DNA from 2 places in the Tatumella terrea genome. Region 1 is predicted to be linked to the other one. Evidence: predicted binding sites of a transcription regulator. Region 1 holds the regulator's gene; the other holds the start of a gene.

What was found. The regulator Fur, encoded in region 1, represses iron uptake genes when iron is present. The targets are predictions, from matches to a motif close to ATAATAATGAGAACNACTATCAA.
Region 2: ABD035_RS06370 (TonB-dependent receptor domain-containing protein) is a predicted target of Fur. The motif match lies at 1,626-1,648, and genes of this name have one in related genera.

Annotation. Positions count from the first base shown of each region.
Region 1 is NZ_BAAAFX010000017.1:117,557-120,722, reverse strand. It holds gene fldA (flavodoxin FldA) at 36-566, shown strand; gene fur (ferric iron uptake transcriptional regulator) at 905-1,351, shown strand; gene dalD (D-arabinitol 4-dehydrogenase) at 1,648-3,054, shown strand; gene ABD035_RS12585 (SemiSWEET family sugar transporter) at 3,051-3,166, shown strand, end outside.
Region 2 is NZ_BAAAFX010000010.1:279,219-282,384, reverse strand. It holds gene ABD035_RS06370 (TonB-dependent receptor domain-containing protein) at 1-1,498, opposite strand, end outside; gene ABD035_RS06365 (ogr/Delta-like zinc finger family protein) at 2,125-2,319, opposite strand; gene ABD035_RS06360 (glycoside hydrolase family 68 protein) at 2,613-3,166, shown strand, end outside.

The DNA of each region.
Region 1 (3,166 bases):
TCATCTGATTCGAAGATTCAAGAGGTTAACCCCACATGGCAATCGTAGGCATCTTTTTTGGCAGCGATACCGGCAACACTGAAAACATCGCAAAAATGATCCAGAAACAATTGGGTAAAGACGTTGCTGAAGTGCACGACATCGCTAAAAGTACCAAAGAAGATTTGGACGCTTTCGATATTCTGTTGCTGGGGATCCCGACCTGGTATTACGGTGAAGCACAGTGTGACTGGGATGATTTCTTCCCGACGCTGGAAGAAATTGATTTTAACGGCAAACTGGTGGCACTGTTCGGCTGCGGCGACCAGGAAGACTATGCGGAATACTTCTGTGATGCATTAGGGACACTGCGCGACATCATCGAACCCAAAGGTGCGGTCATCGTCGGGCACTGGCCGACAGAAGGCTACCATTTTGAAGCCTCTAAAGGACTGGCCGATGATAAACACTTCCTGGGCCTGGCCATTGATGAAGACCGCCAGCCAGAACTGACCAACGAACGTGTCAGCCAGTGGGTCGTCCAGATTTCCGATGAACTGCAGCTGAAAGAAATCCTCAACGCTTAGTAGGGTTTTTTGTATCAGTTGTGATAGTGTTCACTTCAGCATCTGCAGAGCCGGCTAAAATGACCGGCGGGCTCTGAGCTATTTTTCCCGGCATGTGTGCATCAGTTTTTACGTGGGTGCGATTTCCGGGAATATCTTTTTTGTATCAGATTGTCACTATCCCTGGCAGGCCTGCATTTTGCGGTGATCCGCGATTTTTCCTCAGGGAAAACCGGCCCGGACCTGTTGTTTCAATTTCGATACTTCGGTTCTATAATGGACCTAAAAAAATAAGGTCATTACCGAACTTCATGGCGCTTTGCCAAAGTCATTTTCAAAAGTAACAGGACAACAACTGCATGACTGACAATAACTCCGCACTGAAAAAGGCTGGTCTGAAGGTCACGCTTCCGAGACTGAAAATTCTGGAAGTTCTTCAGGAACCTGAATGCCATCACGTCAGTGCGGAAGATTTGTACAAACGCCTGATCGATATGGGCGAAGAAATTGGTCTGGCGACGGTGTATCGCGTACTGAACCAGTTTGATGATGCGGGTATCGTTACGCGTCATAACTTCGAAGGCGGTAAGTCAGTCTTTGAATTGACCCAACAGCAGCACCATGACCATCTGATTTGCCTGGATTGTGGCAAGGTTATTGAGTTCAGCGATGAGTCAATTGAACAGCGTCAGCGTGAAATTGCCAAACGATTTGGCATTAAGCTGACCAACCACAGTCTTTACCTGTATGGTCATTGCACCACCGGCGATTGCCGCGAAGACGACACGTTACATAACGATAAATAAGCGTTCCTCTTGTTCGTTTCGTACCAGGCCGCCTCAGCGGTCAATGTCTTCTGCCGGTGACAGACCGGTCGTCTTCTTAAAACCGTGACCCTGTCGCGGTTTTTTATTACCCCAATGAACCATAGCGCTTTCTTATGACTAAAACCCTTTGATTTTAAAGGTCTCTGTACCGGTTTTTCAGCCCCGTCCCTGCCCTTTCTCCCCTGCTTTCCTCTGTGGCAATTTTAATCTGCCGGATTTTCATGGTAAGGTTACCAGTAACATCATGACTATCTGTTACAGATTAAGGAATGCATTTGACTACAAAAAGAACTGAACAATCGGTCTGGCTGCATCTTGGTGCAGGTGCTTTTCATCGGGCTCATCAGTGCTGGTATCTGAATGAGTTACATGAAAGCGGGGATACCCTCTGGTCTGTTTCTCTGGCCAATATTCGTAACAGCAGCACACAGCAGACACTGAAACATCTCGAACAGCAGCAAGGACGTTACACTCTCGAAGTTATTTCTCCTGAAGGCAATATCGCCTACAAAACTCTCTCAGTCATTAACAACGTCATCCTCTGGGACCCGCAATTACAGGCATTAGTCAGCGAAGGTTCCCGCCCTGACACCAGAATCATCTCTTTTACCGTGACCGAAGGCGGTTATTTCCTGACTGACGACGGCCATCTGGATCTGAATGCAGCACCTATACAAAGTGATCTTGCCGGTACCGCAGACACGGTTACCCTGTATGGTGCTCTCTATAAGATCCTGTCTGCACGGCGGGAAAATAATGCAGGCCCGGTCACGCTGCTGAGTTGCGATAACCTTCGCAGTAACGGTGAAAGTTTCCGTCGCGGATTAACAGAATTTGTTGCCGCCCGTGAAGATGGCGCATTAGCTGAATGGCTGGAACAGAACATCAGTACGCCGGACGGAATGGTTGACCGTATTACTCCCGCGTCAGATGACGGTCTGCTGCAGCGCCTGCGGGCGCAGGGGATCAAGGATGATAATGCGCCGGTCAGTTGTGAGTCATTCACACAATGGGTCATGCGCGATGATTTTATTGCCGGTCGTCCGGCGCTGGAGAAGGCAGGCGTGGAGTTCGTGGACGATGTCATCCCTTATGAAGAAGCTAAAATCCGCGTTCTTAATGCCAGCCATAGCGGTATCGCCTGGGCTGGAGGGTTACTCGGTAAGGAATATATTGACCAGAGCCTGTTACCTGAAGTCCGTCAGTGGATCACTGAGTATGTCAGCCAGGACGTGATTCCGGCCCTGGGTGACTCACCGATCGATTTAAACCGCTACTGTCAGACGGTGCTGCAGCGTTTTGGTAACGAACGGGTACGTGACACCTGCCAGCGGGTTTCCTCTGACAGCATTGCCAAATTGCATGAATTTATTGTTCCGACCCTGAAGGCACGCTATCAGCAACAGCAGACGCCGCAGGCAACGCTTCGCCTGGTGGCGCTCTGTTTCCTGTTTATGCAGAAATATGCGAACAATACCCTGCCCTTTGAGTATCAGGATCGGGCGAATGACAGTGTCGATTTCCGGGCAGTTTTTGCCAGCGATGATCCGGTGGCCGCCTTCGCCGGTCAGCAAAAGTTATTAGGGTCTCTGGCCGGAGAGCCACAATTCATCGCGGATCTGACCCGAACGATTGACGATATGCAGCAACAGTTGACGATAATGGGGGACGACAAGCAATGAAAAGTGTCTATATCGTTGTGGTTACCGCCATGCTGGCGTTGCTTGCGACCTATTTTCTCTCCCCCTGGCCCGTGGCCCTGGGTACCGTCGCGGCCTGGGTGACGACCGGTTC
Region 2 (3,166 bases), on a different contig from region 1:
TCAGCAGCGTCGGGGTTAACGAATATTGCAGTGTCAGAGACGGTAATACCTGAGTATCACTGGTGCCGGAACCATATAAGGTGTCCACATCCCCGGTGGTCAGCACGGAACTGCCGTCAGCGAGGGAGGAGAGATTCTGCGGTTTAGTTTTCTGATAGGCAACACGAACACCTGGCGTGATCGCGAAATTATGGCCCTGCAGATCAAAGTTAATTTTGTCCTGCAGGAAGGCACCGAGGGTGGTGCTCCGGCTGTCAGCCTGTGGCTGCATCACTGAATAGTAGACCAGCGGTGCCGGCGACTGTTCAAACGGACGCGTGGTATTTTCCAGACCGGCGTTCACTCCTCCGCTCAGCTCATGGCGTCCCAGGGTTTTACGCAGTTCGGTGGAGAATCCCAGCGAATGGGTATTGTAGTCCGAGTAGGTACGGCCAATCACCCCGGTATCATAAGGTGCCAGCGTATTGTCATGCGCTTCGGTCTTTTGCCAGTTAACCCGGGTGGTCAGGGAATCTATCCAGTCATTGTACGGCGTATATTCATCCTGCAGATTGACTCCCAGGCGGCGGGTTTCCCCGGACTGATGGCTGGTACCGATCACATTCTTGCCGGCGGAATCCCAGGTGTCATAATGCGTATGATGAGTTTTATCATAATAGCTGAAGGTCCCGGTCAGCTTATGCTGATCATTCGGCTGCCAGATACCGGTGGTCAGGAAGGCGTCGGAATGCCAGTTCGCCGGATAGGCGGAGACGGTCCCGCTGTTATTAAGGGTTTGCTGACCGTCGCGACGACTGTAGACAAAGATCCCGCGCAGTTCTTCACCACCGGCCGCGGCGGTGATCCCGTTGTGCCAGCCCCGGTCAGAGGAATCGTAATCCGACTGGTAACCGAAATAGGTCGATTTTTCCGGGTTAAGGTAATCGTCCGGAGATTTGGTACGGAAGGAGACCATGCCGCCGATAGAGGTGTTCGGCTGCGATACTGCGGTGGCTCCCGCATCAATACTCATTAAACCAAACAGGTACGGGTCAATATAATCGCGGCCAATACCGAAGGTGTTCACTCCGGTACGTCCGACGTAGCCACGCCCCGTGGCAGACGGGAGTTCAACCCCATCCACATCAATGCCGACACGGTTGCTTTCCAGGCCGCGGATGTTGTAACCGGTGTATCCACCACGGTCAAAACCACTTTTCCCGTTACCGGAACCGCCGCTGGCTCCGGTCGCACTGACCAGCGTCTGATAACGCATCAGCGTACCAAAGTCTGTTGCGCCCTGCTTTTGCATCTGATCAGCCGTGATCGTTTTCCGGTTATCTGCGCGCAGCGGCAACGGGGTGGCCGTAACGGTAAGCTGCTGTTCAGAACTCCCGGCCTCTGCGTCAGTCGTTGCTGTGTTTGCGGCAAAGGTACAGGCCGAATGAACGGACAGTGCCACCGCGGTAAATTTGAATAATGCGGGTTTAAACTTACCCTGAGTCAGAAATTTATACATAATTATCAGTATCCAGACACGCCAAAAATGTCGTTTGCCGGCAAGTGAATGCAAACGAATGTTTCCTCTCAAAGAAAGAAATTGTGCAAATATCAGCCACTTATTTTATGTGAGAATCTACATCATTTTGATAATGGTTATCAATAGCATTTACAATATCCAGACACTGATACTGTTGTAAAATCGTAAAATGCCAGCAGAGGGCGACGAAAGGATAAAAAAGACATTTAAACGTGACTGCCCGGCCGGCCACAGGAGGGAAACCGCCACCCTGACGGGCTTGTGCCAGGTCTCAGACGTGCCATCCCACCCGACCGAAGCACGATGAATCGCCATCGTGAAGGCCTGTAAAGAAGACGGCAGAACGCCGCCCGCCCCCGGACCAGCAGGAGCATCAGTAAAACAAAATAATAACGGATGGTTTACATTATTACAGGAAGATGGTTAAACCGCGGTATATTTTGCATACCGCGGTTTAACCACACATAACGCAATATTGATCAATTATTGATAAGCTTCCGCTAATATGCCGTCGGAAAATATTTTCCATACGACATCTCTGATTATTATCAGCGCTTACGACATTGATGAAAAGTTCAGTGAAAAATTCGTTATTAAGACTATTCCTATAACGTCGCCATTATTCGTTGTTCCTGATTAGCCATCGGAGCGCATATAATTTTTTCCAGACTCTCTATCGTTTTAAAGGTGCATGAGCAGGTAATATCCTGACATTGATAGTATGCTTCCTTGGTCGTATCACTTAAGTAACGGCTCGTACGTGTGTGAGCCGGCTTGTTACAGATCGGGCAACGCATCATAAGTACCACCTATTTTTACTGAATAATTTTAAAACATGTAGAGGTATAAATGATCAATCACTACATTAATGGCTGTTAATAGATAAAAGATTCTATCTGCTTTTTATCTGGCTGTAGATACTTATTTATATACCCGTCCGGCGCCATCACTCTCTGGTCTGCCACTGACTACACAACAATACGGCCCTTTTTTAAATTATGTCTGTTGTGTGGTGCATTACAAAATTAAATGCGTTTTAATTATTTACGGGGACATGATTTTATTAAACCTCATTCAATTACGGAGGTTTAATATGAAAAATTTAATAGATAAAGTGAAAACTACTGCATGGAGCCGTGCTGACGCCCTTAAAGTTCGTTCTGATGATCCGACCACCACACAGCCGCTGGTCGGTATTGATTTTCCAGTGATGAGTGATGAAGTGTTTATCTGGGACACCATGCCGCTGAAAAAATATGACGGTAATATCGTTTCCGTTAACGGCTGGTCTGTCATCTTCACGCTGACCGCAGAGCGTCAGCCTGATGTCTACACTGACGCCGAAGGCAACTACGATATCGACAGTGACTGGGTCAATCGCCACAGCCGTGCACGTATTTGTTTCTGGTATTCCAAAGACAGCAAAAACTGGACGTTCGGTGGCCGGGTCATGGCGGACGGCGTTTCACCGACCACCCGTGAATGGGCCGGGACACCGGTTCTGCTAAACGAGCAGGGTGACATTGAACTGTACTACACCTGCGTCACCCCCGGCGCGACAATCGTGAAAGTTAAGGGTAAAATCGCTGCCGATGGCAACGGAGTCAGGCTTTCCGGGTTCAGAGAGGTCATTGAACTGTTCTCTGC